Regions from separate parts of the Agrobacterium sp. DE0009 genome, predicted to be linked through region 2. Evidence: predicted binding sites of a transcription regulator. Region 2 holds the regulator's gene; each other region holds the start of a gene.

Region 1 (10,434 bases), on a different contig from region 2:
AGAACATGCGCTCGAAGCTTGCATCCGTGACAACGGACGTGCGGCCGGCTGCGAGAACCGGAATGAGGTCGCCATACCCGGGCTTGCCGAGACCGTCGTTTTTCAGTGCCCAGAGCAGCGTCACAAGCTCCGCCGGGGCGGGCTTCAGAAGCGCTGGCAGGAACACATGATAGGCACCGAAACGCACACCGTAGCGGCGCATGGAGGCGCGCGCATCCTGATCGAGCGACTTGACGTCGTCAGCGACATCACGGCGGAACAGCACACCCAGATTTTCGACCAGCTGGAACGCCAGGCCCTTCGCGAGACCTTGGAGGTCCTCGGCACGGGAAATATCGTCCAGCGGCTTCAGCACGGTGGCAATCTGGTGATTGACGAAACGCTCGACCCGCGCCAGCGCGTGATCGCGGGCGTTGCCGCTCAGCTGGTCGTCAGCCAGCAGGATCACCCGCGGCTTCATGATATTGTCGCCGGACGAAAGGCGGGCCACCGGCTCGCCCAACCAGCGAACCAGACCATCGGAGCTCAAAGCAAGATCGCCATTTCCACTGGCGTGCAGACGCGCGGCCCGCGCCTCGTATTCGAGAGCGAGCGCCTTTTGGGCAGCACCTTGCACGGCCTTCTGATCCGGCCCTTCCATTCCCGGCACCGGCGTGAACCGGAACCCGGCCAATTGGCCGACGTGATGACCTTCTACGAAGACATCACCATTTACACTGATTTCAGCTTCAAGCATCGCATTCTCTCTCAGGCGCCTCATGAGCACAGATGTCCTGCGATCAACAAAGCGTTTCGTCAACCTTTCATGTAGCGCATCGGACAATCGATCCTCGATTTCCCGAGTCTTTTCTTGCCAGTGTGTCGGATCGGCAAGCCATCCTGGGCGGTTCGATACATAAGTCCATGTTCTGATCTGCGCAATCCTTGCAGACAAGGTATCGATTTCACCATCCGTGCGGTCGGCGCGGCGCACTTGCTCGGCCATGAAATCCTCGTTCACCGTCCCGCGTTTGACGAGGTCGAAATAGAGCGTGGAGATCAGATCGGCATGCTGTGCGGGCGCGATGCGGCGATAATCGGGCAGCGCGCAGGCCTCCCAGAGTTTTTCCACCCGGGCATCCGTTGTCGTCACATCGATGATCTCAGGGTAGCGGGAGAGATATTCGAGCGCCTGTTGGTCGATCGCTGGCAGGGCGCGTGAAAGGCCCTGTATCGACGGTGCGGCATCAAGGCTGGCGCGCAGATTGGCGATGGATGAAAAATCGAAATTCTTCGTCCGCCATTGCAGCACCTTCACCGAATCGAACTGATGGCTTTCGATCCGCTCCACAAGCTCGTCATCGAACGGGTCGACGCGACCCGTCACGCCGAAGGTGCCATCGCGAAGATGACGGCCGGCACGGCCCGCAATCTGCCCGATTTCACCCGGGTTGAGATTACGGAACTGGTAGCCGTCGAATTTTCGGTCCTGCGCGAAAGCGACGTGGTCGACATCGAGATTGAGGCCCATGCCGATGGCATCCGTCGCCACCAAATATTCGACATCGCCGGCCTGGTAGAGGCCCACCTGGGCATTGCGCGTGCGCGGCGACAACGCCCCCAGCACGACAGCCGCACCACCGCGCTGGCGACGCACCAGTTCGGCGATGGCGTAGACCTCATCGGCGGAGAAAGCCACGATTGCGGTGCGCTGCGGCAGGCGCGTAATCTTCTTCTGGCCGGCATAAAAAAGCTGCGATAGACGCGGCCGCTCGACCACCGTTATGCCGGGCAGCAGCTTTTCAAGAATGGGGCGCATCGTGCCCGCCCCCAGAAGCAGCGTTTCTTCACGCCCGCGAAGATGCAATACCCGGTCGGTGAAAATGTGCCCGCGCTCAAGATCGCCGGCCAGTTGCACCTCGTCGATCGCGACGAAGGCGGCCGTCGTCTCGCGCGGCATGGCTTCCACGGTGCAGACCGAATATTTGGCTTTGGGCGGTGCGATTTTTTCTTCGCCGGTTATCAGCGCCACATTTGGCGCACCGACCTTCTCGACAAGGCGCGTATAGACCTCGCGCGCCAGCAGACGCAGCGGCAGGCCAATGACACCGCTGCCGTGTGCGACCATCCGCTCAATGGCGTAATGGGTCTTGCCGGTATTGGTGGGGCCGAGAACGGCCGTGACACCGCGGCCGCTCAGGATCATGGGGCGAAAATTCAACGTACTATCCGCGAATCGACTTCAATTGCTTGTCGCGCCCCTTCCATTTCAGATGCAGGCCGAACCCACCACACATGGCAACGCCTGCGGACAAAGGCAATAGCGCTTCTCCGCAAACTGTTCCGGCAGAATGACTGCGGCGAATTTCATGTGCATATTCAGCATGTTGAAGGCACAAAAAGAATCCGGCAAATCGGCAATCGATTTGGTAACGGAACAGTCTGCGAACGAATCGAATACGAATCGCAGACTCCTGCCGATTCAGCTTTTGTTCTCCGCAACATCTGGGTCCCGGTCACACAACTCATACAAGATTATGAATCCAGGTAAGTCTTTGGCCGGATTCAGCTTTGTAAGCGCGCACCAGAACAGAATCGGCTGTCAAGCATCAAGGTCGATATAGCGCCTCACGCTATCGACAACCATTGATCAAAGCGCCTCGCCGGCGAGCAGGCGCGGTCCATTGGCGCCCGTGGTGCCGGCGGCTTGATCGATGAAATAGGATTTCAGACCCGGCAGACGGTCCACGACCCCCAGGCCAAAATCCCTTATGATACGGATAGGTCCGATATCGTTGGAGAAAAGCCGGTTCAGCACGTCGGTCGTCACGCCCATCCGCAACGTGTCAAAGCGGCGCCAGGACTGGTAACGCTCCAGAACGTTGAGAGAGCCGATATCAAGCCCGAGGCGGTCGGCTTCGACCACCGTCTCGGCAAGAGCCGCCACATCCTTGAAACCAAGATTGAGGCCCTGACCCGAGATCGGGTGGATGCCGTGGGCGGCATCGCCCGCAAGTGCAATGCGTGGCGCAACGAATGAACGCGCCAGCGTAAGCCCGAGCGGGAAGGCGCGCCGTGGTCCGACGGGACGGATGGGGCCAAGCTTGTGGCCGAACCGTCGCTCCAGTTCCTCTTCGAAGACCAGATCGTCGGAAGCGACCAGCCTGTCCGCATCGGCCGTGCGTTCGGTCCATACCAGCGAAGACCGGTTGCCCTTCAGGGGTAGAATGGCGAAGGGTCCGGATGGCAGGAAATGCTCCTCGGCGCAGCCCTCGTGCGACCGCTCGTGCTCAACGGTCGTCACGATGCCCGACTGGTCATAGGCCCAGTGCACGGTCTTGATCCCAGCCATATCCCGAAGAGCCGAGCGGACACCGTCGCAGGCAACGAGCAATCGCGCATCAAGCGAGGAGCCATCGGAAAGGCTGATCGCTGTCGATTGCGGACCGGCAGTAAAGCCGGAGACGCTGAGACCATGGCGAATTTCAATGCCCAGACGCTCACACAGGCCGCGCAATGCGCCGACGAGCGCGACGTTAGGAACCATGTGGGCGAACGGCCTCCCCTCCTCTACGGCCCCATCAAAGGTCAGAAAGACGGGGCGTACAGGATCGGCGGTTTTCGAATCGGTCACGATCATCCTGTTGATCGGCTGCGCTTCCGTTTCGATGTCGCTCCAGATTCCGAAGACCTCGAGCATACGCGTGGCCGCTGCAATGATCGCCGAGGCGCGCACGTCCTTCTTCCAGACCTCCTCGGGAGCAGCCTCGACAACCTGCACCTGAAGGTGCGGCGCCGCCTGCTTGATGGCGACAGCGACGGAAAGACCGACATATCCGCCACCTGCAACCACAACGTCCAGCATCGCGCTTCTCCTCAAATCTTGTGCACGCATCATCTGGGCACTATAGACCATGTGACGTCTTCCTACAGCCGGAGCAGGCCGAAAAAATGTCGCATCCCTTGCAATCGTCAGACCCGATGGCAAATCTTATCGCCACGCTCGATCTCGAAAAGCTGGAGGAGAACCTCTACCGGGGCGAAAGCCCGCAGATCGGCTGGCAACGGGTTTTTGGCGGCCAGGTGATTGCGCAGGCCCTGATCGCCGCGCAGAGAACCGTGGATGACGACCGCTTCGTGCACTCGTTGCACGCTTATTTTATGCGCCCCGGTGACCCGGTGGTGCCAATCGTCTATCAGGTGGAGCGCATCCGCGACGGCGCCAGTTTCTGCACCCGCCGGGTAGTGGCGATCCAGCACGGCAAGGCAATTTTTTCCATGTCGGCGTCGTTTCAGATATTCGAGGACGGCTTTACCCATCAGATGCGGATGCCGGATGTGACGCCGCCTGAAAAACTGATGAGCGAGGAACAGATGCAGGCGGCCTTCCTCGCAAAGGCGCCCGCTTCGATCCGCAACTACTGGAGCAACAAGCGGCCGATCGAGATCAGGCCTGTCTCGCTGACCCACTATATCTCCAAGGAAAAGCTGGAGCCACAGCAGGATATCTGGGTCCGCGCCGTTGGAACCGTGCCGGACGATCCGCGCCTGCAATCCGCCATTCTCGCTTATCTCTCTGACATGACCCTGCTCGACACCTCGCTTTATGCCCACGGGACGACCATCTTCGACCCGTCCATTCAGGTAGCGAGTCTCGACCATGCCATGTGGTTCCACCGCCCTTGCCGGCTCGACGACTGGCTGCTTTACACACAGGATAGCCCGAGCGCATCCGGCGCCAGGGGGCTCACCCGTGGCAATATTTTCACCAGAGAAGGCGAACTGATCGCCTCTGTCGCGCAGGAGGGTTTGATCCGCAAAAGGGCAAATGATTAAATAATGCGCTTTTTGGAAAAATCGCACATTTTATAGACGCTTTTTTGGGCGACAAATGCACCTTTTTCAGACGCCCGACACATAAACATTACATTTCAATAAGTTAGATACACACTCAAAACTGGCACGCCCTTTGAATGTATGTCCGCAGTCGCTGTTACTGATCTGCCAGCGGCAGGAGGTTCGGCTCCGCGCCGAGGACAAACAAAGGATGGGAAACCAGATGAAAATTGTGATGGCCATTATCAAGCCGTTCAAGCTGGATGAAGTGCGTGAAGCGCTCACTGGCGTCGGCATCCAGGGCCTGACCGTGACCGAGGTGAAGGGTTACGGGCGCCAGAAGGGACATACCGAGATTTATCGCGGCACGGAATATGCGGTGAGCTTCCTTCCCAAGCTGAAGATCGAGATCGCAGTTCCATCCGACGTGGTCGACAAGGCCGTTGAGGCGATCGCATCTGCGGCTAAGACCGGGCAGATCGGTGACGGCAAGATCTTTGTCTACTCTATCGAACAGGCCGTGCGCATCCGTACCGGCGAAACCAACACAGAAGCGCTTTGAAGCACGGCTGACAGGGGAGTTTTCCAAACATGCTACTCAACAAGTTTTTGACGCTCGGCAAGCTGGGCGCCGCAGCGACGGCCCTGATGGCACCGGCCATCGCCTTTGCCCAGGATGCAGCGCCGGCAGTGGCCGCGGCCGCTCCCGTTCCGGAAAAAGCCGATACCGCATTCATGTACGTCGCGACCATCCTCGTGCTGTTCATGATCCTTCCGGGTCTGGCCCTTTTTTACGGCGGCCTCGTCCGCACCAAGAACATGCTCTCCGTCCTGATGCAGTGCACGGTCATCACGGCCGTCATGATGCTCGTATGGGTCATCTACGGTTACTCCTTCGCCTTCGGCGGCGGCACCGGCCCCTATTTTGGCGGTTTCGGCAAGCTGTTCCTGAATGGCGTTACGCTTGACAGCACCTCGGCAACCTTCTCCCAGGGCGTCGTGATCTACGAATACACCTTCATCGCCTTCCAGATGACCTTTGCGGCGATTACGCCTGCCCTGATCATCGGCGCTTTCGCGGAACGCGTGAAGTTCTCGGCAGTCATTCTTTTCACCATCCTGTGGGCCACCTTCGTTTATTTCCCGGTCGCACATATGGTGTGGGACGCAAACGGCCTGATCTTCGGCATGGGCGCTCTCGACTTCGCTGGCGGCACGGTCGTTCACATCAACGCCGGTATCGCCGGTCTGATCGGCGCGATCATGGTCGGCAAGCGTACTGGCTTCGGCAAGGACATGATGGCTCCCCACTCCATGACGCTGACGCTGGTTGGCGCAGCCATGCTGTGGTTCGGCTGGTTCGGTTTCAACGCCGGCTCCAACCTGGAAGCATCCGGCGGTGCGGTTCTCGCAACCATGAACACCTTCCTCGCCACCGCAGCAGCAATCGTTTCCTGGTCGCTGGTTGAAAGCTTCACCCGCGGCAAGGCCTCCATGCTGGGTGCCGCTTCGGGCATGATCGCCGGCCTCGTTGCCGTCACGCCGGCTGCAGGCTCTGTGGGTCCGATGGGCGCCATCGTTCTCGGCCTTATTGTCTCGCCGATCTGCTACTTCTTCGTCTCCGTTGTGAAGAACAAGTTCGGTTACGACGACACCGCTGACGTCTTCGGCGTCCACGGTATCGGCGGCATCATCGGCGCACTCGGCACCGGCATCTTCACCTCGCCTCTGCTCGGCGGCACTGGCAAGCCTGAATTCTCCATCGCCTCGCAGGTCTGGACGCAGTTCGTTGCCGTCGCCATCACCATCGTCTGGTGCGCCATCGTCTCCGCGATCCTTTACAAGATCGTTGACGTGATTGTCGGGCTGCGTGTTCCCGTCGAAGCCGAGCGCGAAGGTCTCGACCTTGCGACCCACGGCGAAGCCGCTTACCACTCCTGATATCGGGAAAAGGGGTTCTCCATCCCCTTACCCAAAAGAAGGCCCGCTTCGGCGGGCCTTTTTCTTTGTCGTAAATCCGGAGGCCGCCGCAAAAAGGCGCATGGTTAACACGACATTAACCAGCAACCGGTTAGCTTTCCCTGTCAATCCGGGATTCGGTCACCAGCCGATCTTGCCGAAACCAGAAAAAGCGACGGGTTCAGGGACATGGGCAGAATGCATTCTCCGACATTCGATGGTCGTCACACACGCTTCGTGTTGACGGCGTTTTTCGTGCGTCAGATCATGGCTCTCGCCGGTTTTGCTCTTTTGGCGACGATTGCGCTTGGCATTGCCGCACTCGCCACATGGAATGTGGCTGATCCGAGCCTGTCCTATGCCACCGGCAACCAGCCCACCAATCTTCTGGGTTACAGCGGCGCGATCTTTGCCGATATCGTGATGCAATTCTTCGGGCTTTCCGCGATCATCTCGTTCCTGCCCATCATCGCCTGGGCGATCGCGCTGATTGCCGGGCGACGGTTCAATCGTATACCCGCCCGCCTCGTCGCGTGGCTTGCAGGCGCCATCGTCTGCGCCGCCTCGCTCGGCTGCTTCCCCGCACCCATCACCTGGCCCCTGCCCAACGGCATCGGCGGGGTGATCGGTGACATGATCCTGCGTTTCCCCGCACTCTTTATCGGCGCCTATCCCACAGGCACCATTGCGACGGTGCTTGGCGTTATTTTCGCTGCGCCGGCAGCCTGGCTGATGCTGTTTGCCGCCGGTATTGTCGGTGGTCTCGACGAGGAACTGGAGCGCGAAGAAGTCGCGCCTGTTGCCACAAGCAAGGCGCGCGCCGCCCGGCAAGCGGAAGAGGATGATGAAGACGACGGCGAAGGCTTCTTCGCCAACATGCTCGCCTTTGGCGCAATCGCCCATTACTGGTACATCACCCAGGCACGCTTCCGCCGCCTGTTCGGGCTGAAGTCGAAATCCCTGCACGACGACTTCGAGCATCCCTATGATTTCAACGAATATGAATTCGGCACGCTGAACGAGCCCTCGCGCCTCAAAACCGCGATCAACCGCCTCGACCAGCGCGCGGAACCCTCCTTCGAAGAACGCGCCGCATCCCGCCGGCAGATGTCGCCTCCGTCGATCGCGCTCGATCACGACGATGATATGGACGATGAACCGTCTTTCGATGCGGATGGACGCGGACTGCCGAACGGTATTCTTTCCGGCGACGAAACCGACCAGAAATTTACCGCCCGCCAGGCACCGGGACGTGGGCAGCCCAGAATAACTGCCGCCTCCGCCCGCCCGAAACCGAGTGAGCGCGTGGCCAGGGAGGCGCAGGCCTCGTTCATCGCCGCCGATGGTTTCCAGCTGCCGACCGTCCATCTTCTGGCAGAACCGAAAAATGTCGTACGTGACAACATGCTGAGCGAGGAAGTGCTGGAGCAGAATGCCCGCCTTCTGGAAGGCGTTCTCGAGGATTTCGGCGTCAAGGGCGAAATCATCCACGTCCGCCCCGGCCCCGTCGTCACGTTGTACGAACTGGAACCGGCGCCCGGCATCAAATCGTCGCGCGTCATCGGCCTTGCCGATGACATCGCCCGCTCCATGAGCGCAATCGCTGCCCGCGTCGCGGTCGTTCCCGGTCGCAATGCCATCGGCATCGAACTGCCGAACCGGACGCGCGAGACTGTGTTCCTGCGAGAACTGATCGGAAGCCGCGACTTCGAAAACAGCAAGGCGAAGCTTGCCATGGCGCTCGGCAAGACCATCGGCGGCGAACCCGTCATCGCCGATCTCGCCAAGATGCCGCACCTGCTGGTTGCCGGCACCACCGGTTCCGGCAAGTCCGTTGCCATCAACACCATGATCTTGTCGCTACTTTACCGCATGTCGCCGGAACAGTGCCGCCTGATCATGATCGACCCGAAGATGCTGGAACTGTCGATCTATGACGGCATTCCGCATCTGCTCTCCCCCGTCGTTACCGATCCGAAGAAGGCCGTCGTGGCCCTGAAATGGACCGTGCGCGAGATGGAAGAGCGCTACAAGAAGATGTCGAAGATCGGTGTGCGCAACATTGACGGCTTCAACAGCCGCGTGCAGCAGGCGCTCGACAAGGGCGAAATCCTCACCCGCACGGTGCAGACGGGCTTCGACCGCCAGACCGGCGAGGCGATCTACGAGACGGAAGAATTCGATCTGAAGCCCCTGCCCTATATCGTCGTCATCATCGACGAGATGGCCGACCTGATGATGGTCGCCGGCAAGGACATCGAAGGCGCGGTACAGCGTCTGGCGCAAATGGCGCGTGCGGCCGGCATCCACGTCATCATGGCCACCCAGCGTCCTTCGGTCGACGTCATCACCGGCACGATCAAGGCCAATTTCCCAACCCGCATCTCGTTCCAGGTCACCTCGAAGATCGACAGCCGCACGATCCTCGGAGAGCAGGGCGCCGAACAGCTGCTCGGCATGGGCGACATGCTCTATATGGCGGGCGGCGGACGCATCCAACGCGTGCACGGGCCCTTCGTTTCCGACAACGAAGTCGAAGAGATCGTTTCCTATCTGAAGACACAAGGGTCGCCTGAGTATCTGGAAGCAATCACCGAAGAAGAAGACGAGGACGGTGCAGGCGCGAGCCCGGCCAGCGGTGGCAGCTTCTCTGATTCCGAAGACCCCTACGATCAGGCCGTGGCCGTCGTACTTCGCGATGGCAAAGCCTCAACCTCCTATGTGCAGCGCCGTCTCGGCATCGGCTACAACCGCGCCGCCTCGCTGATCGAACGGATGGAGCAGGAGGGCATTATCGGCCCCGCCAACCACGCCGGAAAACGCGAAATCCTCGTCCCGACCGAAGCAGATATCATCGAGCGGTAAGTCCGCAACCAAGCGGGGCGAAGAAGCGTTATTACACGCTTTCAACGTCATGAAGCCGCCGCCTTTTATGCGGACAATCGCTGCGATGAAGGAGAATAGAATGAACGACCTCACCACCGGCGACACGGCCATCGCAAACGCAACACAAAACGGCGTGACGCGACGTGGCGTGCTGACAGCGTTTTCAATGGCTGCGGTTATCGCCGGCCTTTCGCCGCTCGACGCATTTGCCCAGGCGGCTGGCAATACCGCAACGGCGCAAAAAATCGCCAATCACTTCTCTTCCGTCAAAACCATGATGGGTGAATTCGTGCAGTTCGGCCCGCGCGGCGAACAGACCGGCGGGAAATTCTATATCGAACGTCCCGGTAAACTCCGCTTCAATTATGAAGATCCTTCGCCCATGCGCGTGATTTCCGATGGCAAGAATGTCGTCATCGGCAATATGAAGCTGAAGACATGGGACCTCTATCCGCTGTCGAAGACCCCGCTTAGCCTGCTTCTTTCCGACAGGATCGATCTGAGCAACCAGAAAGTCCGGAACGTGAAGGAGGAGTCCGATCTGACCACCATCGTGCTCGGAGACAAGAGCGTGTTCGGTGATTCGACCATCACCCTGATGTTCGACCCCAAAACCTTCGATCTCAGACAATGGACGACGACGGATGCCCAGAACAAGGACACCACGGTCATGATCTTCAATGTCCAGACCGGCGTGAACCTCGATGAACGCGTCTTCAACATCAATTATGAGGAAGTACGCAAGCGCGGCTAACGTTGCTTATCCATGTATAC
Region 2 (10,434 bases):
GCCACAAGCACATTAGAGCTTCTGAAAGCAACGCCGGGCTGGCGTCGTATCCAGTCGGTTCGCGGCGATTGTGACGATGCTCTCGCCGAGGCCGTTCTCCACGAAGCGGCACGTTTTGCCGAAACCGTTCTTGCGCCGCTGAACACAGCGGCCGATCGTCAGGGCTGCACTGTCGTCGATGGCCGCGTTCTTGTTCCCGACGGTTTCGGTGATGCTTTCAGCCAGCATGGGGCCGATGGCTGGCTCGCCATGGACGTGCCGGAACGCTTCGGTGGCCAAGGCCTGCCGCTATCGATCCAGACCGCTTGCGCACCGCTTTTCGAACGCGCCTGTGTCGCGTTGATGATGGCCTCCGGGTCTACCCGAGCGGCCTGCCATCTGATCGCCGAGGTGGCGGACGATGCCGTTGCGAAGGAATGGGTTCCGCGTCTTGCGCGCGGAGAATGGGCGGCGACCATCTGCATCTCGGAGCCGGATGCCGGTTCTGATCTTGCGCGGCTGCGCAGCCGCGCTGTCTTGAGAGACGGTGCGTGGCGCATCACCGGCTCGAAATTCTGGATATCTTTCGGCGATCACGACATGGCGGGCCGCATCGGCCACTGTCTGCTTGCCCGTACCGGTGAGGAGATCGGGACACGCGGCCTCAGCCTGTTTCTTGTGCCGGATGAAATCGACGGCCACCGCAATGGCGTCAGCTTGGACCGCATCGAGGAAAAGATGGGCCTGCACGGCTCGCCCACCTGCGCCCTGCGTTTTGAAGCTGCACGCGGCATCTTGCTCGGCGAAGAAGGACGCGGTCTTGCCCAGCTATTTGCCATGATCGAGTTGATGCGCCTGCAAACCGGCTGTCAGGGACTGGGGCTCGCCTCGGCCGCCATCGACATTGCGGAGAGCTATGCGCAGGAGCGTCTCCAGGGTGGCGATCCGGCAAAACCCGCCATCCCGATCGCGCGCCACCCTGATATACGCCGCCAGCTCGAAGAGGCGCGGCTGCGCACGGAAACGCTGCGGGCCGCAACACTCGAACTTGCCACCGTCATGGACCTTGCCCGGCTCGAGCAGAATGAGAATTTGCGGGCCGATTTGCGGGCGCTGTCGGGCTGGCTGTTGCCGCTCGTCAAGAATTTTGGTGCGGATGCCGGATTTACCGTCGCCAATCAGGCCATACAGATCTTGGGCGGGGCGGGTTACACGCGGGAATGGCCGCTGGAGCAATATCTGCGCGATGCGCGCGTGATGACCATTTACGAAGGCACCACTGGCATGCAGGCAATCGACCTTCTGACCCGCCGGCTTTGGCGCGATGGCGGAAGGGGCCTCGAGGTTTTTCTGGAACGCGCCCGCGAGGACCTCGCCGATTGTCCGACGGCAAAAGCAGGAGCGGCGAAGGCTACGCTTGAAGCTTTCGAGGCCGAGAGCCGGCGCATGGCCGCACTCGTAGATCAGCCTGAGACGGGCCTCTGGCAGGCCAACGCCTATCTAAATGCCGCCTGGGATGCTTTCGCCGCCTGGATGGCTGTTCGGGTCGAAGCCCTTTCAGCACTGCAACATTCGACGGCGGGGGAAGCTGCCTGATGTCGACGAGATACTGAAATGCATTTCCGGGCGCTCGTGAACGTCCGATCATTGGGAGGAGAGACAATGAAAAAGCGTATGATGACATGGATGGCAACGGCTGTTGCCCTGACGATGACGGCCGGCTCGGCTTTCGCCGATATCACCATTGGCGTGACCATTCCGACGACCGGCCCGGGCGCTGCACTCGGCATACCGCTCAAGCAATCGATCGAATTATGGCCGTCCGAGATCGACGGTGAAAAGCTGAAGGTCATCCTGCTTGACGATGCCGGTGACCCCTCGGTTGCCACCACCAACGCGCGCCGCTTCGCCAATGACGATAAGGTGGATGTGATCGTCGGTTCTGCCCTCACGCCGGCTGCGATTGCTGTCGCAGGTGTGGCGAACGAGACGGAAGTGCCGCATTTCGCGCTCTCGCCAATTCCGCCGACGGCCGCAAAGAAATGGAACTTCGTCATGCCGCAGTTCTCCACCGTCCTGGTGAAGAGCATGTTCGCCCGCATGCAGAAGGACGGTATCAAACGCGTCGCCTTTATCGGTTTTGCCGATTCCTACGGCCAGCAGTGGGTCGATGCGCTGAAGACCACGGGCAAGGATTATGGTCTCGAACTGGTTGCGGAGGAGCGTTATGCCCGCGCCGATACCTCTGTTTCCGGCCAGGTGCTGAAGTCGCTTGCCGCGCGTCCGGATGCCGTGTTCATCGGCGCATCCGGCACGGGTGCCGCCCTGCCCCAGATCGGCGTGCGCGAGCGTGGCTTCAAGGGCAAGATCTATGTCGTCTCGGGTGCGGTCACCTTCGATTTCCTGCGGATTGCCGGCAAGGCTGTTGAGAACACCGTGTTTTCCTCCGGCCCGGTCATGGTCGCGGAAGATCAACCGGACAGCTCTCCGACCAAGGAACAGGGCCTTGCCTATCTCAAGGCTCTCGAAGCCAAGTTCGGCGCGAACGCCCGAACCCAGTTCGGCTCGCATGTCTGGGATGTGATGGTGATCCTGAAGAAAGCCGTTCCGGTTGCGCTCAAAAAGGCAAAGCCCGGCACGCCCGAGTTCCGTGTCGCACTGCGCGATGCCATCGAGACAAGCGGGCCCTATAACGCCACGCACGGTGTCTATGAGTTCAAGGCAGACGATCATTATGGCCTCGACCAGCGCGGCGTCGTGCTTCTGACGGCGAAAGACGGAAAGTTCGTACTACTGCCCGACGATAAATAATCGCCGGCACTTAACATCGACCGGGGAGCCTGCCTCCCCGGCCCTGCCGCAAGCCCTTGGCGTCAGCGATACCCGCCGCGGATCGCCTGCCATTCAAAATATCCGTCACGCCTTACCGAGAGCCAAACCAAAGGGTGCATTTTGGACGCGACAATTGCCACATTCCTGATCCAGGACGGCGTCACCAATGGTGCGATCTACGCGCTGCTGGGGCTTGCCCTCGTTCTGGTCTTCGCCGTCACCCGGGTGATCTTCATTCCACAAGGTGAGTTTGTCGCCCATGGTGCGCTGACGCTCGCGCTACTCGATGCCGGGCGCGTACCTGGCACGCTGAAGCTGCTGTTATGCATGGGCGCCGTGGCCCTCCTGCTCGACCTCTGGGGAATGCGTCGGGGCCTGCGCCTCTCGGCGCTGCTGCGCGCGATGGCCATCAACCTTGCGCTGCCGGGCCTCATTTACGGGCTGGTCGCCATTCTGGCGCCCATGCAACTGCCATCGTTCCTGCGCGCGCTCATTACGATCGCGATCATCGCGCCGATGGGATATTACGTTTACCGTATCGCCTACCGTCCGCTTGCCGACGCCTCCGTGCTCGTGCTTCTCATTGCTTCCGTTGGCGTGCATCTGGCACTGATGGGGCTCGGGCTTGCCTTTTTCGGCCCGGAGGGCCTGCGTGCAGCGCCGTTGAGCGACGCCGGCTTCACGCTCGGGCCGATGCTCGTCAGCGCGCAAAGCATCTTCATCTATCTCGCGACAATTCTGGTGATGGTCGGCCTTTACTTCTTCTTCGAAAAGACGCTGCTCGGCAAAGCCCTGAAGGCAACGGCCATCAACCGGCTCGGAGCACGCCTCGTCGGCGTTCGAACGGAACTGACCGGTGTCACCGCCTTTGTGCTCGCCGCTGCAATCGCGGCGGTATCGGGTGTACTGATTGGTCCAATCACCACCATCTTCTACGATACGGGCTTCCTGATCGGCCTCAAGGGCTTCGTTGCCGCCATTCTCGGCGGCATGGCAAGCTTCCCCGTCACGGCCATTGCCGCGATCGGCGTCGGGCTGATCGAGGCTTTCGCCTCCTTCTTCGCCAGCGATTTCAAGGAAATCATCGTGTTCGGCCTGATCGTGCCTGTGCTGATCTGGCTTTCCTTCGGTGCCAGCCATCATGAGGAAGAGTGATATGACCCTCGGCAGACATCTTTATCCCGCCATTGCCGCGCTACTTGTCGTCGCTCTCTTCCCGCTCATGCCGATCCCGCCATTCTGGGTGACGCTCGCGAACAATATCGGGCTTGCGTCTCTGGTTGCCATCGGGCTCGTGCTGTTGACCGGCGTTGGTGGCATGACTTCTTTCGGCCAGGCGGCCTTCTGCGGTTTCGGTGCCTATACGACAGCGGTCCTCACCACGGCCTATGGCTTTTCACCCTGGCTCACATTGCCACTGGCGCTCCTCGTCGGCGTCATCGTCGCGCTGCCGCTGGGGTTGATGACGGTCAGGCTTTCCGGCCACTACCTGCCGCTCGGCACCATCGCCTGGGGGCTGGCGATCTATTACCTTTTCGGTCGCGTCGAGCTCCTCGGCCGGTACGACGGAATCTCGGGCATTCCACCGCTGTCCATCGGCAACGAACCGCTGATGAGCAGCAGCTCGGTCTATTACGTGATCTGGATATTCGTCATTGCCGTGGCGATCGGCGCGCAGAACCTGCTCGACAGCCGTGTCGGGCGCGGCATTCGCGCCCTGCGTGGCGGCTCGCAGGCAGCGGAGGCCTTCGGCGTGAATATCGAGCAGGCCAAACTGACCGTTTTCGTCTTCGCAGCCGTTGTAGCAGCGCTGTCAGGCTGGCTTTACGCCCATATGCAGCGCTCGATCAACCCGACGCCTTTCGGGCTCGACATGGGCATCACCTATATGCTGATGGCCGTCGTCGGCGGTTCGGGACGGGTCGTCGGCGCCATCTTCGGCGCAGCCGTGGTGCTGGTGCTGAAAGAGGTGCTGCAACGGGTCCTGCCCGGCCTTGTCGGCACCTCGGTGAATGTAGAAATGATCGTGTTTGGCGTGCTGCTCGTGCTGATCCTGCAGCTCTCGCGCGACGGTCTCTGGCCGCTTCTGGAAAAATACCTGCCGGCCCGGCCGCCTCGCGCCATCCGCCGGGCAGGCCCCGGTCTCGAAATGCGGGACATGCCTGCAACCGGCAGTCCGCTGGTCCGGGTCGATCGGGTGCGCAAGACATTCGGCGGGCTGACGGCGGTCAACGATGTCAGCTTTGACATCAAGGCCGGGCAGATCGTCGGCCTGATCGGTCCGAACGGCGCCGGCAAGAGCACGACTTTCAATCTCATCACCGGAATCCTCGACCTTTCGGGCGGTGACGTCACCTATCAGGGACAGACGCTTTCGGGCCTCAATCCGCGGCTCATCGCCAAACGCGGCATCGCCAGAACCTTTCAGCACGCCAAGGTCCTTCCGACCATGTCGGTCCTCGAAAACGTCGCTCTCGGCGCGCATCTGCGCGGCAATGCCGGCGTCTTCCGAAGCTTCTTGCGATTGGAGCGACAACAGGAGCAAGCTCTGCTTGCGGAAGCCGCGCATCAGCTCGATCGCGTCGGTCTCGGTGCCCATCGCGACCGCCCCGCCGGCGACCTCGCTCTCGGGCAGATCCGAATTCTGGAAATCGCCCGCGCGCTTTGCCTCAACCCAACCCTGCTGCTGCTCGACGAACCGGCGGCCGGTCTGCGCCACGGGGAAAAGCAGGAGCTCGCGACGCTGCTGAAAAAACTGCGGACCGAGGGCGTCAGCGTCCTGCTTGTCGAACATGACATGGGTTTCGTCATGGGGCTGGTCGACCACATCGTCGTGCTCGATTTCGGTACCCTGATCGCCGAAGGCAAGCCGGCTGAAATCCGGCAACATCCGGCCGTGATCGCGGCTTATCTTGGGGGGGCAGCGTGAGCGGACATCTACTCGACATCAAAGACATCCACGTTGCCTATGGCCGGGCGGAAGTGGTGCATGGCATCTCGCTATCCATGACATCGGGCAGCATCGTCACGGTCATCGGGGCGAACGGAGCGGGCAAAACCACGCTGCTGAACGCCATCATGGGTGTCGTGCCTTCGCGCGGGACCATTCTTTACGACGGCGCGCCGGTGCCCGAGACAATCGAGGGCCGCGTTGCCGCCGGCCTTTGCCTCGTGCCGGAAAGGCGAGAATTATTCGGCTCGATGACGGTTGAGGACAATATCGAACTTGGCGGTTTCCTGCGTTCCCGTCAGGAGCGCGACGAGACACGCGATGCTGTTTACACACTCTTCCCGCGCCTTCGCGAACGCCGCAAGCAGCTCGCCGGAACACTGTCCGGCGGCGAAAGGCAGATGCTGGCGCTCGCGCGGGCGTTGATGAGCCGGCCGAGACTGCTGCTTCTCGATGAGCCGAGCCTTGGACTTGCACCGCTGATTGTCGCCGAAATCCTGCGTATCGTCGCCGACCTGCGTCAAACCGGTGTCTCCATCCTGTTGGTCGAGCAGAATGCCCGCGCCGCGCTCGAAATTGCCGACGAAGCTTATCTCGTCGAACTTGGTGAAGTGCGCCGCTCAGGCCCAGCTTCCGAACTCGCCGTCGATCCCGCTCTGATGGCGAGTTATCTCGGGCCGGGCGAACACGCCATCCAGTGACATCCGCGACCGCTTCGTGCTGACGCTCGGCCCCGTGGAAACGGGGCGTGGCTCCGCGTGGGCGCCGCTATGACAGCAGTCCAACCGCAACTCCATCTTCCAGGAGGCTTTAGATGAATTACGTCCTGACGCTGCGCTGCCCCAACAGAAGCGGAATCGTCGCTGCGGTCTCGGGCCGCATCGCACAGCATGGCGGCGATATTTATGAAGCTCAACAATTCGACGACCATGAAACGGGCATGTTTTTCATGCGTGTCGCCTTCTCCATGGCCGGCGACGAGGCAGGCTTTCGCAATGGACTTGCCGAGGAGATCGATCGCTTCGCTCTCGACGCCACGCTGCGTCCAGCAGGTGCGCCGCGCAAGCTGCTGCTGCTCGTTTCCCGCTTCGACCACTGCCTCGGCGATCTTCTCTATCGCCACCGCATCGGCGAATTGAATGCCGAGATCGTCGGCATCGTCGGCAACCACCCCCGCGAGGCCCTGAACCTCACGCTGATGGGCGGGATAAAGTACCATCACCTGCCGGTGACAAAAGACAACAAGGCCGAACAGGAAACGCGCATCAAGGACATCATCGAAGAAACGGGCACCGACCTCGTCGTTCTTGCCCGCTACATGCAGATCCTGTCGGACAACTTCTCCGAATACTTATCCGGGCGCTGCATCAACATTCACCACTCCTTCCTGCCGGGTTTCAAGGGCGCAAAGCCCTATCACCAAGCCCATGAGAGGGGCGTCAAAATGATCGGTGCAACGGCCCATTACGTCACCCGCGATCTCGATGAAGGGCCGATCATCTGCCAGGACGTCGAGCCGGTCAGCCATGCCGATACACCGGATGAGCTGGTCCGCAAGGGACGCGACATCGAGCGACGCGTGCTGGCCCGGGCGGTTTCATGGCACCTTGAGGACCGGGTGCTTCTCAATAAGAACAAGACGGTCGTTTTCGCGCGATAGCACAGCCCGATCTACACCCTGACCTGAAACGCGGAACAAATGGGACGCGTCGGGGCCCCGCCTGGGAACGACTTCTGGAGCTTTGGTTACCTCCAATTTGCAAAATGTAAATCCGAGCGAAGCTTAACCAGATTTTAGGGGATTGCGGAACACATATGGAACATATAGTGTTCGTTCTGTATTTGTTTCGCGACTCCAACGACGATTCTCAAGGGTGTTTTCCTCATGCTCACGCGCAAACAGCAGGAATTGCTTCTCTTCATTCATGAGCGAATGAAAGAGTCCGGCGTGCCGCCCTCCTTCGATGAAATGAAGGATGCACTCGATCTTGCTTCCAAATCCGGCATCCACCGGCTGATCACGGCGCTCGAAGAGCGCGGGTTTATTCGCCGGCTACCCAACAGGGCTCGAGCGCTCGAAGTCATCAAGCTTCCGGAGGCCTATACGCCGGGCGCAAGGCCGCAGCGCGGCTTCTCACCGAGCGTTATCGAAGGCAGTCTCGGCAAACCGAAAACGCCGGAGCCGCCCCCTGCTCCCAAGGCACCCGCAAATGACATTGCAGGTGCGGCGACCGTACCTGTCATGGGCCGGATCGCTGCCGGTGTGCCGATCTCGGCCATTCAGAACAATACGCATGACGTGGCCGTTCCAGTGGACATGCTAGGCTCAGGCGAACATTACGCGCTTGAGGTCAAGGGCGATTCGATGATCGAGGCCGGCATCTTCGATGGCGATACGGTCATCATCCGCAATGGAAATACGGCCAATCCGGGCGATATCGTTGTGGCGCTGGTGGATGATGAAGAAGCCACGCTGAAGCGGTTCCGCCGCAAGGGTGCATCCATCGCGCTGGAAGCGGCGAACCCGGCCTACGAGACCCGCATTTTTGGGCCTGATCGGGTGAAAATTCAGGGCAAGCTGGTGGGGCTTATCCGGCGCTATCATTGATGCCGCCGTCGGTCTGGATAAAACCGGATCGATTGGCAAGACATATCTAGCCTTCAAGATGAATGGCGCGTCATTCCGGTGGATTGATGCGCTTTTTTCTTTTGAAGGCATGAAGGTGCTTTTGAAAGGGTCAAGGCGGGTTTGACACGAATTCGGCCTGGATGTCGTTCACCCATCAACGGGCTTTATGAGTGCGATGGATTCTTTGCGATATTCGCCGCAACGTCGCTGGTATAAAACTGCGACACAGTCAGGAGACACGCCATGTATGATCTTTATATCGCAAACAAGAACTACTCCTCCTGGTCGCTGCGGCCATGGGTGTTGATGCGCACGCTCGGTATTGCCTTTGAAGAGAAACTCGTTCCCTTTGGCGAAGGCGTCTCATTTTCCACCTTTTCTCCCACCGGCAAGGTCCCCTGCCTCGTCGATGAGGGTGTGACGGTCTGGGAATCGCTGGCGATCGCGGAATATCTCGCCGAGCGTCATCAAGGGGTCTGGGCAAGCGACAAGCAGGCCAGAGCCTGGTCGCGTTCGGCGGCAAGCGAAATGCATGCGGGATTTTCGTCGCTGCGCAATCTCTACCCCATGTCGGTCGGCATTCGTGTCACGCCAAAGCGTGGTGATGCCGGGCTGGCAGCTGATATCAAGCGTATCGATGTTTTGTGGAGCGAAGGCCTTTCGACCTTCGGTGGTCCTTATCTCGCCGGCCAGAAGTTCACGGCAGTGGATGCCTTCTTCTGCCCCGTGGCATTCCGTTTCCAGACTTATGGTGCGGATCTATCCCCCGCAGCAAAGGCCTATTGCGATCGCCTGCTCGCCCTGCCCGCCATGCGCGAATGGTATGAGGCAGGCCTGAAAGAAATGTGGCGGGACCCAGCGCATGAAGACGAAATCGCCAGCATCGGTCAGTTGACTGCGGATCTGCGCGCGAAGGCTTGAGACGATTTGCCGGCGGCAATCATTGCGACGCCGCCAGCAGACGCGTGATCGTTTCCGGTAGCTCATGCTCGTAGCGACCAGATTTCCAATCGTAATACCGATGTTCGCTCCAAGACCGGTTCATGCCTGCGGTCGAAGCGCGCAGTTTTTCCACGACGCCCGGCTGATTGGCTGACGCGAAGTTGATCTCCACTGAACCAATGCGCCGCAAGATGTCTCGATTGAGAAGCAGCGCGCCTGAGCGGCACTGTGAAAACGAGGTTCTCTGGGAAACAATGACGACGTCGGCGATGTCACATGCCTTTCCAGCCAGACGCCCTTCCTCCAGCACGATGATCCATTCGCCGCTCTGTGCCTGCGCCACGCACCAGCGACCCCGCTTGCAGGTGAAAACGCCCGGCGTTCCCGCTTTCAGCGCAACCGCCATCTCGCGTGCGGCGGCTCGCAACTCCTCCTGCGACAGCTTTGCTTTTTTGGTAAACGTCTCTGGCCGGTCCCGCTGCAGAATAACCGGCGCCTGCGGTGTCTTGGCAAGCAGCAGCGCCCTCTGCCACTGGTCATAAATAAAGCCATGGGGTCGGGTTCTCGTGGTGTAAACCTTCTCATCGGCAAGAAGCGCCACCAGCGAGCCATCTTCATGAACGAGGAGATCCGGCAGATCGCGTTGAAATGTCGTTGCCGAGAGCCCGAAGGCAAGCAGCAGAGGCGGGATGCCCAAGAGCGCCAGGCGGGTGCGCAACAGGGTGAGCAGCAGAAAGCCGGCCGAGGCGATACCGATGAACCAGCCATGCGGGCGTCCGGTCGCTGCGCTTCCGCCCCAGGACGCAACTTCGTCCGCGACCTCGATGACCATCGCCATGCCATAGCCCATGACCTTCAGAAATGGCGCGTCGAGCCCGAACGGCATCAGCAGCATGGCGATCAGACCGAAGGGCATCACAATCAGCGACATCAGCGGCGTCGCGGCAAGATTGGCGAAAAGTCCATAGGTGGTGACACGTTGGAAATGTTCGGCGGAATAGATTGCCGTCGAAAGCCCGCCAATCAGCGACGTCGTGATGACGCCCGCCATCACAGCGCCTGCCATCTGCGCGACCGTGATCCAGCTGGGCTTTCTTCCCAT
Region 3 (10,434 bases), 150 kb from region 2:
CTCGAGCCCGCTGGCGCAGCCCTGGTCGATCCTCTGCGGTAACCTCGTTTCGGCGTTTGTTGGTGTGAGCGTGGCCCTGCTCGTTCCGGATCCATTTCTTGCCAGCGCGCTCGCAATCAGCCTTGCGATCGCTGCCATGATGGCGCTGCGGTGCCTGCATCCGCCAAGCGGTGCCGTCGCTCTCACCGCCGTCCTCGGCGGCCCTGCCGTCCACAGTCTCGGTTATGGTTTCCTGCTCTGGCCCGTTGCCGGAAACTCGCTCATCCTTCTCGCTTTTGCGCTCCTCTACAACAACGCGACCGGCCGCGCCTATCCGCATGGTCTCAAGCTTGGCAAAGCGGCGCACGGCACCACGGATCCCACGCCCATTCAGAAAATCGGCTTTTCCTCAACCGATCTTGATGAGGTGCTGAAAGAATATGACGAGGTCCTCGATATCGACCGCGATGCGCTGGAGACCATCCTGCGCAAGACTGAACTACGCTCCTACCGCCGCCGCGCGCTGCATCTCGATTGTGCGAGCGTCATGTCACGGGATGTCATCGGCGTCGCACCCGATGACAGCCTTCGCCACGCCCAGGGACTGATGCACAGCCACCACTTCAAGGCGCTGCCGGTCACCAACGACAAAGCAGAAATCGTCGGTATCGTCACCCAGACGGACTTCCTGGAAAAGGCCAGCTGGAGAAATGGCCGTCCCGCCATCGGCTTCCTCCAGCGCCTGCGCCTCATCCTGTCAGGCGCAAGTGCGCCGAACGACACGGTCAAGGACATCATGACCTCGCCTGTGAAAACCGTACGGCCGGAAACGCCCATCGAGGAAGCCATCATCCGTTTCGCGGAAGAAGGGTTGCACTATCTGCCCGTGGCGGACGCCCGCGGCAAGATGGTCGGCATCGTGTCGCAATCCGATGTTATGGTCGCGATGTTGGCGGACAAGGTGGCGGCTTAGTTTGGCCTCACCAGGCACTTACGCCGAAAAAGAGACCGACAAAGATGGATGTCAGCGTCTTGCTTTCAGGAGCCGCTGCCACAACGTGCCACCAAAGAACCGTCCCAGCACAACGAAATAGGCTATCATCAGGCCAAAGGCGACAAAAGCAGGCGTACCGTTCAGGGAAAACCCCTCCGGTGTTCGCCCGCCCGCAACGGTTGCGACAAGAAATCCCGCCGCAAAAAACGCCGTCCAGAAATCAAGGAAAAACGCAAGAATAATGCGCCAGGTGGCGGGCTGTTTCGGTTGCACCGTGTCGTCACTCAAGCTCGCCTCCTGTCATGCACATATTCATCCGGCGTCAGATCAAAACGGGATGTCGTCGTCCATATCGTTGGAGAAGCCGCCCGAAGGCTGGCTGCTGCCGCGGGAAGAACCGCCGCGAGAAGAGGACTGCTGGTCGTAACCGCCGCCGTAACCCGAGCCGCCGCCACTGCCGTAATCGTTGCCGCCACCGAAGTCGCCGCCGCCACTGCGGCCGCTGCCTTCGCCGCGACCATCGAGCATGGTCAGCGTCGAGTTGAAGCCCTGAAGAACCACTTCCGTGGAATAACGGTCGTTACCGGTCTGGTCCTGCCATTTGCGGGTCTGCAACTGACCTTCGATGTAGAGCTTTGCGCCCTTCTTGACGTATTGCTCGACGACTTTGCACAGGCCTTCGTTGAACACCACGACCGTGTGCCACTCGGTCTTTTCCTTGCGCTCACCGCTGTTGCGGTCGCGCCAGGTTTCCGACGTAGCAATACGCAGATTGGCGATCGGGCGGCCATCCTGCGTGCGGCGGATTTCGGGATCGGCGCCCACGTTTCCGATCAGAATTACCTTGTTTACGCTACCAGCCATCTCGTCATCCTGTCCGCCGGCCTTCATGACCGGCAATTGCATTTCAAAAAAATCGCCACACAATAGCCGCCACGGCCCGCAAAGGGCACCGCAAGCATGGAACTATCCACAACGAATAATCTTAAGCTGCGGTAGCGGAGATTGTCGCTTGCAATTCGTTCCTTTTTTGTTCTATTGAATCGCAGATTTCGAGTCAAGCTTTCCGAAAAGCTTCGGCCGATTGGGATTAGACCTCGACACATCCGGCTGCGTCACTACATAAGGACACGCCGCCCTCAAGCTTTCTTTTTGTCCGAGCCTTGTCATGAGTGAACTGAAGACGATTTCCATCCGTGGCGCCCGCGAGCATAACCTCAAGGGCATCGATCTGGATTTGCCACGCAACAAGCTGATCGTCATGACCGGCCTCTCCGGCTCGGGCAAGTCGTCGCTTGCTTTCGATACCATCTATGCCGAGGGCCAGCGCCGTTATGTCGAGAGCCTTTCAGCCTATGCGCGCCAGTTCCTGGAGATGATGCAGAAGCCCGACGTGGACCAGATTGACGGTCTGTCACCGGCGATCTCCATCGAGCAGAAGACCACCTCGCGTAACCCGCGCTCGACGGTGGGTACGGTCACCGAGATTTACGACTACATGCGCCTGCTCTTTGCGCGCGTCGGTGTGCCCTATTCGCCCGCGACGGGCCTGCCGATCGAAAGCCAGACGGTCAGCCAGATGGTCGACCGCATCCTCGCTTTCGACGAAGGCACGCGTCTTTATATCCTCGCCCCGATCGTGCGCGGCCGCAAGGGCGAGTACAAGAAGGAACTTGCCGAGCTGATGAAGAAGGGCTTCCAGCGCGTCAAGGTGGACGGCCAGTTCTACGAGATCGCCGACGTTCCAGCCCTCGACAAGAAATACAAGCACGACATCGACGTGGTGGTTGACCGTGCTGTTGTGCGCCCGGATATGGCCGCACGTCTTGCCGACAGTCTTGAGACCTGCTTGAAGCTCGCGGACGGCCTGGCGATCGCCGAATTCGCCGACAAACCGCTGCCTGCAGAAGAAACCGCCGCCGGTGGTTCCGCCAATAAATCTCTCAATGAGACCCACGAGCGCGTGCTGTTTTCGGAAAAATTCGCATGCCCCGTTTCCGGCTTCACCATTCCGGAAATCGAACCGCGGCTGTTTTCCTTCAACAATCCCTTCGGCGCCTGCCCCAGCTGCGATGGCCTCGGCTCGCAGCAGAAGGTGGATGAAAACCTGATCGTGCCGGAGCCAGCCCGCACGCTGCGCGATGGCGCGATTGCACCATGGGCGAAGTCTTCCTCGCCCTATTATAACCAGACGCTGGAAGCACTCGGTAAAGCTTTCGGCTTCAAGCTGTCGAGCAAGTGGTCCGATCTCTCCAGGGAGGCGCAGCACGCCATCCTGCAGGGCACGGATGACAAGATCGAGTTCAATTATCAGGACGGCGCCCGCTCCTACAAGACGGTGAAGAACTTTGAAGGCATCGTGCCTAATCTGGAGCGTCGCTGGAAAGAGACCGACAGCGCCTGGGCGCGTGAGGAAATCGAGCGTTACATGTCGGCAGCCGCCTGCCCGGCCTGCGCCGGATATCGCCTGAAACCGGAAGCGCTCGCCGTCAAGATCAACAAGCTCCATATCGGTGAAGTCACCGAAATGTCGATCCGCACCGCGCGCGACTGGTTCGAGGTGCTACCGGAAAGCCTGAACGCCAAGCAGAATGAAATCGCCGTCCGTATCCTCAAGGAAATCCGCGAGCGCCTGCGCTTCCTTAACGATGTCGGGCTGGATTATCTCAGCCTGTCGCGCAATTCCGGCACGCTCTCTGGCGGCGAGAGCCAGCGCATCCGTCTTGCATCGCAGATCGGCTCAGGCCTCACCGGCGTTCTCTATGTCCTCGACGAGCCCTCGATCGGTCTCCATCAGCGCGACAATGCCCGCTTGCTCGATACGCTCAAACATCTGCGCGATATTGGCAATACGGTGATCGTGGTCGAACATGACGAGGATGCCATTTTGACGGCGGACTATGTGGTCGATATCGGCCCGGCCGCCGGCATCCACGGTGGCCAGGTTATCGCCGAAGGCACGCCGCAGGAGGTGATGGCCAATCCGAAATCACTGACCGGCAAATATCTCTCCGGCGAACTCGGCGTCGCGGTTCCCGCGCAGCGCCGCAAACCCAAGAAGGGCCGCGAGATCAAGGTTGTCGGCGCACGCGGCAATAATCTGAAGAATGTCACTGCTGCGGTGCCTTTGGGTGTCTTTACCGCCGTAACCGGCGTTTCGGGCGGCGGCAAATCCACCTTCCTGATCGAAACGCTCTATAAATCGGCGGCGCGTCGAGTCATGGGTGCGCGCGAAATCCCGGCGGAACATGACCGTATCGATGGTTTCGAATTCATCGACAAGGTGATCGATATCGATCAGTCACCCATTGGCCGGACGCCGCGCTCGAACCCCGCCACCTATACCGGCGCCTTTACGCCGATCCGAGACTGGTTTGCGGGCCTGCCGGAAGCGAAGGCGCGTGGTTACGCACCCGGCCGCTTCTCCTTCAACGTCAAGGGTGGCCGTTGCGAAGCCTGCCAGGGCGACGGTGTCATCAAGATCGAAATGCACTTCCTGCCTGATGTCTATGTCACCTGCGATGTCTGCCACGGCAAGCGCTATAACCGCGAAACGCTTGACGTAACCTTCAAGGGCAAATCCATCGCCGACGTTCTGGATATGACGGTTGAAGAAGGCGTGGAATTCTTCGCCGCCGTGCCGGCCGTCCGCGACAAGCTGCAATCGCTCTTCGATGTTGGTCTTGGTTACATCAAGGTCGGCCAGCAGGCCAATACGCTTTCCGGCGGCGAAGCGCAGCGCGTCAAGCTTGCCAAGGAACTGTCGAAGCGTTCCACGGGCCGCACGCTCTACATACTCGACGAGCCGACGACCGGCCTGCACTTCCACGACGTCAACAAGCTGCTCGAGATGCTGCATGCGCTGGTGGAACAGGGCAATTCCGTGGTCGTGATCGAACACAATCTCGAAGTCATCAAGACGGCCGACTGGATCATCGATATCGGCCCCGAAGGCGGCACGGGCGGCGGTGAAGTGGTGGCAACCGGCACGCCGGAAGACATCGTCAAGGTCGAGCGCTCCTATACCGGTCACTTCCTGAAAGAGCTTCTGGAGAGGCGGCCGGCTGGAAAACAGCAAGCCGCGGAGTAGTTTCGGAGATTAACGACAGGTGTGCCCGGGCGGCGCCCCCGTTATCCTCGCCGTTGAGACGGGGATCCATTGGTCAAGACGCCGCCGTCGCCGCATGCCTGCGAATGAATCGGGTGAACGGCGCGGACGCGGCACGGAATTTGGGAGGAACAACAGATGTCGACGTCAGGGACTATCCGCACCGGTATCGGCGGCTGGACCTTCGAGCCTTGGGAAGGAACTTTCTACCCGGAAAAACTGCCGAAGAAGCGCCAGTTGGAGCACGCAAGCCGGCAGTTGACGGCAATTGAAGTCAACGGCACCTATTACAGCAGCCAGAAGCCGGAGACCTTCGCCAAATGGGCATCCGAGGTGCCGGAGGATTTCGTCTTTTCACTGAAAGCCAGCCGTTACGTCACCAACCGCAAGGTTCTGGCCGAAGCGGGCGAGTCCATGACGAAGTTCCTAACGCAGGGTCTGACGGAACTGGGATCGCATCTCGGCCCGATCCTCTGGCAATTCGCGCCGACGAAGAAATTCGACGCCGACGATTTCGGCGCATTCCTGGCGCTATTGCCGGAAAAGCAGGATGGGATTCGTCTGCGCCACGTCGTGGAGGTGCGCAATGAGACGTTCCAGGTGCCGGAATTCATCGAGCTTCTCGCCAGACACAAGGTCGCGGTCGTCTGCGCCGATCATCACGAGTATCCGATGCTGCCTGACGTCACGGCCGATTTCGTCTATTGCCGCCTACAGAAGGGCGAGGATGATATCAAGACCTGCTATCCGAAAGCCGGGATCAATGACTGGGCAAAACGCGTCAAGACCTACGCGGTAGGCGGCGTTCCTGACGATCTGCCGCTGATAGCGCCCGAGCGGAAGGTCGAAAAGACACCGCGCGACGTCTTCGCGTTCTTCATTACCGGCGGCAAGGTCAATGCGCCCACTGGCGCGCAGGAACTGCAAAAAGCGGTCTGAGCCCTCTCAGCCCGCCAGTTCTTTCATCGGGTTAAAATCGATGGCGGCAAAAGCTGCCTCGATCACCTCAGGCCCGGCTCCCGGTCGGGTGGCGTCGCTGGAGAGGATTTGCCGAAACCGGCGCGCGCCCGGCATGCCCTGAAACAGGCCGACCATGTGGCGGGTGACGTGATTGAGACGTCCACCTGCGGCGATGTAATCAGCAGCGTAAGCCATCATCGCGTCCCGCAGCGCCATCCAGTCATAGGGGTGGGCTTGCCCGCCATAGATGCGGTGATCGACATCGGCAAGGATCGAGGTGTTGTGATAGGCGGCGCGGCCGAGCATCACGCCGTCCATGTATTTCAGGTGCTCGCCCGCCTGATCGAGATCGGCAATGCCGCCATTGATGCCGATGAAGACTCCTGGATTTTCCCGTTTCATGCGATAGACGAGTTCATAGTCGAGCGGCGGAACCTCGCGGTTCTCCTTTGGCGACAGACCCTGTAGCCAGGCTTTCCGGGCATGGACCCACACGGCATCCGCGCCAGCCGCAACCACCCGCGCCAGAAAATCAGGCAACACCCTTTCAGGCTCATGATCGTCAACGCCGATGCGGCATTTGACTGTGACTGGCACCTCAGCGACCGCCTTCATGGCGGAGACACATTTGGCAACGAGGTCGGGCTCGCGCATCAGGCAGGCGCCAAAGGTACCCGATTGCACGCGGTCCGAAGGGCAGCCGACATTGAGATTGATTTCATCGTAACCATAGCCGCTGGCGATCCGCACCGCCTCGGAAAGCTTGACGGGGTCAGACCCGCCGAGCTGCAGGGCCACGGGATGTTCCTGCGGGTGATAACCGAGCAACCGCTCGCGCTGGCCGTGGATAATGGCATCGGCGACGATCATTTCGGTGAACAGCAGGGCGCGCTTCGACAATTGCCGGTGCAGAAACCTGCACCTCGTATCGGTCCAATCGATCATGGGTGCAACGGCAAAGATTTTTTCGCCGCTGGCAAGCGCTTTTCTGTACATGGGTAAACCTCTTTGCGCCGGCTTCTACAACAAAGGACCGTAAAAAGCCAGTTTTGCAGGCGAGGTCATTTTGAACTGGAAATCGCCCCGGAATCGCGGGACAAGACTTGCAGCTTCAAGAGACGACAGGAAATCCCCATGGCCGCCACCGTCATCCCCGCCCCGAAACCCGTTCTGCTGCCAGTCGAAGGCACGCAAGAGCTGTTCCCCGTGCGGCGGGTCTATTGCGTTGGTCGCAATTATGCGGATCACGCCATCGAAATGGGGCATGATCCGTCGCGCGAGCCGCCCTTTTATTTCCAGAAGAACCCGGACAATCTGCTTCCCGCTGGCAATGACTTCCCCTACCCTCCGCTCTCTTCCAATGTCCATTACGAGGTGGAATGTGTCGTGGTTCTGAAGAGCGGCGGCGCGGATATCCCGGCGTCCGAGGCGCTGAACCATGTATGGGGTTATGCCGTCGGCATCGACATGACACGCCGCGACCTTCAGGACGGGCTGAAGAAGATGGGCCGCTCCTGGGAGGGCGCGAAGGCTTTTGAATATTCCGCTCCGATCTCGGCCATCGTTCCGGCAGAAAAAATCGGCCATCCCTCAACCGGCGCGATCTGGCTCGATGTCAACGGAAAACGTAAGCAGACGGGCGATCTCGCGCAGATGATCTGGAAAGTGCCGGAAGTGATTGCCGAGCTTTCCAAGCTGTTCACCCTTGCTGCCGGCGACGTAATCATGACCGGAACGCCAGCTGGCGTCGGCCCGATCGTGCGCGGTGACAGGATCGAGTGCGGCGTCGATGGCGTCGGCACGCTCTCGGTCAAAATTGCCTGATCGACAGGAACCGCAAAGGGAGGACACCGCCATGCCGCTCTACCGCCTGGCCGACCGGGTACCGCAGACCCCTGCCCCGGATCGTTACTGGGTCGCACCCGATGCCAATGTCATCGGCGCCGTCACACTCGGTGAGGATGTCGGCATCTGGTTTGGTGCAACGCTGCGCGGCGATAACGAACCGATCAGCGTCGGGCGCGGCACCAACATCCAGGAAGGTGTGATGGTGCATAGCGACCCCGGCTATGCCGCCACCATCGGCGATATGTGCACCATCGGTCATCACGCCATCGTCCATGGCTGTACCATCGGCGATAATTCGTTGATCGGCATGGGCGCGACGATCCTCAACGGCGCAAAGATTGGCCGCAATTGTCTCGTCGGCGCCAACGCGCTGGTGACCGAAGGCAAGGAGTTTCCGGATAACTCCCTGATCGTCGGCTCACCCGCGCGCGCTATCCGCACGCTGGATGACGACGCCGTGGCGAGCCTTCGTCGTGCGGCTGAAAAATATATCGAAAACTGGAAGCGTTTTTCGAGGGATCTGGCGATCATCGAAAAATGATCGACGGCGGGCAACATGCCCGCCCCTTAGAATTGCCGTTATGCCGCGCAGGCAGCGCAGAGGCCGCGGATTTCAATGGTGGTCTTTTCCGCCTTGAACTTGCTATCCTTCACCCAGCGCTCGAGTCGATGGTCGATCTCGTGATCGTGGAATTCCGTCACCTGCCCGCAGGATTCGCAGATTGCGAAGGCCACCGTTCCATGGTGTTGCGAGCAGCACTCCGCCTGCGTGTGAGTGCAGGCGACAAAAGCGTTGAGGCTTTCCAGCCGGTGGACGAGACCGAACTCCACCAGTTTTTCCAGCGCCCGGTAGACCTGGAGCGGCGCGCGGAAACCGTCATCCCGTAGCTTGTCGAGGATCATGTAGGCGCTGAGCGGCTGTTGCGCATTTGAAAGCGCGTTCATGACCAGCGACTGGTTCTTGGTGAGATTCTGCTGGGTCTGCGCATTCATGGCTTGCCTCCTTCATCCGCGGAGCGGGAAAAACCCGGCGCCGGCAACAGGCTTATAACGAACAGGATCACCGCGGCAACCACGATGGATGGCCCGGATGGCGTGTCATAGGTCAGCGAGCCGAACAGGCCGCCGACAACCGCCACCGCACCGATCAGCGAGGCCACCACCGCCATCACCTCCGGCGTGCTGGAAAAACGCCGCGCTGTCGCGGCCGGAATGATCAGCAGCGAGGTGATGAGCATGATGCCGACAACCTTCATGGCAATCGCGATAACGAGCGCCATCAGCAGCGTGAAGATCAGTTTCGACCGTTCCGGGTTCAGCCCCTCGGCTTCCGCCAGCTCCGTATTAACGGTAGAGGCAAGCAGCGACCGCCACAGGAACACCATGGAGACAATGACAATCAGTCCGCCGCCCCAGATCAGTGCGATATCACTGCGGGTGACGGCGAGAATATCGCCGAACAGGAACGAGACGAGATCGATGCGCACCCAGCTCATGAAGGCGACGATGACAAGACCGATCGCCAAGGCGGAGTGGGACAGGATGCCCAGCAGCGCGTCGGCGGAAAGAGCCTGCCGTCTTTGCAGAAAAATCAAAAGAAGCGACACGGCCGACGCGACCATAAACACACTGACAATGAGGTTGAGCTGCAGCAGCAGAGACAGGGCAACGCCCAGAAGCGCCGAATGGGCCATGGTATCCCCGAAATAGGCCATACGCCGCCAGACGACGAAGCAGCCAAGCGGACCGGCGGTCAACGCAACACCGATGCCGGCGACCATGGCGCGCACGAAAAAATCGTCAAACATGGCGCTCTCCCTGGCGCGAGTTCTCGCGGGCGTCGTCGCCATGTTCATGGCCGCAGCCGCATTCGTCATGGTCATCGTGGTGGTGCCGTTGGTCATGACGATCATGCGCGTGGTCATGATGTGGATCATGCGCGTGATGATGCCCGTCCTCAGGGTGGCAATGGTCCGTCACCGTGCCATCCGCATGTTGCACCCGTCCGTCGGGCAAATGGGTGTGATCATGATGGTGACTGTAGATGGCAAGCCCCTTCGCAGCCGCACCGCCGAAGAGGCGCATATATTCCGGGCTCTGGCTTACCGTCTGTGGCGTGCCACGGCAGCAGACATGGCCGTTGAGGCAGATGACCGTATCGGTTTCCGCCATCACCACATGCAGATCATGCGAGATCAACAGAATTCCGCAATTACTTGAATTTCTGATATTTTTTATCAGATCATAAAGCGCGATCTCGCCGGAGAAATCGACGCCTTGAACGGGTTCGTCAAGAACAAGGAGGTCGGGCTTGCGGGCAATGGCGCGCGCTAGAAGCGCCCGCTGGAACTCCCCACCGGACAGATGCTGCACCTCGGCATTGGCAAGATGCGCGATGCCGGTCGCATTCAGGGCGGCATCGATGTCGCGGGCGGCGAGCGGCCCTGTCAGTGTCATCAGTCGGCGCACTGAAAGCGGCATTGTCCAGTCGACCGAAAGCTTCTGCGGCACATATCCCACTTTAAGACCAGCCTTGCGGGCAACC

The links. The regulator LexA, encoded in region 2, represses DNA repair genes until DNA is damaged. The targets are predictions, from matches to a motif close to TGTTCNNNNTGTGTTCNG.
Region 1: the regulator LexA is predicted to act here: its motif matches at 2,413-2,430, upstream of FS804_RS18145 (helicase-related protein).
Region 3: the regulator LexA is predicted to act here: its motif matches at 1,994-2,011, upstream of uvrA (excinuclease ABC subunit UvrA).

Annotation. Positions count from the first base shown of each region.
Region 1 covers NZ_VEIU01000005.1:158,103-168,536, forward strand. Annotated here, with positions in the region: gene FS804_RS18145 (helicase-related protein) at 1-2,185, opposite strand, end outside; gene FS804_RS18155 (ubiquinone biosynthesis hydroxylase) at 2,630-3,874, opposite strand; gene tesB (acyl-CoA thioesterase II) at 3,931-4,815, shown strand; gene FS804_RS18165 (P-II family nitrogen regulator) at 5,027-5,377, shown strand; gene FS804_RS18170 (ammonium transporter) at 5,407-6,756, shown strand; gene FS804_RS18175 (DNA translocase FtsK) at 6,973-9,639, shown strand; gene FS804_RS18180 (outer membrane lipoprotein carrier protein LolA) at 9,689-10,414, shown strand.
Region 2 covers NZ_VEIU01000001.1:542,373-552,806, forward strand. Annotated here, with positions in the region: gene FS804_RS02785 (acyl-CoA dehydrogenase family protein) at 1-1,575, shown strand, start outside; gene FS804_RS02790 (ABC transporter substrate-binding protein) at 1,642-2,790, shown strand; gene FS804_RS02795 (branched-chain amino acid ABC transporter permease) at 2,932-3,966, shown strand; gene FS804_RS02800 (ATP-binding cassette domain-containing protein) at 3,968-5,740, shown strand; gene FS804_RS02805 (ABC transporter ATP-binding protein) at 5,737-6,462, shown strand; gene purU (formyltetrahydrofolate deformylase) at 6,576-7,421, shown strand; gene lexA (transcriptional repressor LexA) at 7,647-8,369, shown strand; gene FS804_RS02820 (glutathione S-transferase family protein) at 8,634-9,311, shown strand; gene FS804_RS02825 (ComEC/Rec2 family competence protein) at 9,331-10,434, opposite strand, start outside.
Region 3 covers NZ_VEIU01000001.1:389,056-399,489, reverse strand. Annotated here, with positions in the region: gene FS804_RS02040 (HPP family protein) at 1-952, shown strand, start outside; gene FS804_RS02035 (hypothetical protein) at 1,004-1,261, opposite strand; gene FS804_RS02030 (single-stranded DNA-binding protein) at 1,301-1,879, opposite strand; gene uvrA (excinuclease ABC subunit UvrA) at 2,142-5,063, shown strand; gene FS804_RS02020 (DUF72 domain-containing protein) at 5,220-6,020, shown strand; gene dusA (tRNA dihydrouridine(20/20a) synthase DusA) at 6,027-7,037, opposite strand; gene FS804_RS02010 (fumarylacetoacetate hydrolase family protein) at 7,176-7,865, shown strand; gene FS804_RS02005 (gamma carbonic anhydrase family protein) at 7,897-8,430, shown strand; gene zur (zinc uptake transcriptional repressor Zur) at 8,469-8,882, opposite strand; gene znuB (zinc ABC transporter permease subunit ZnuB) at 8,879-9,697, opposite strand; gene znuC (zinc ABC transporter ATP-binding protein ZnuC) at 9,690-10,434, opposite strand, start outside.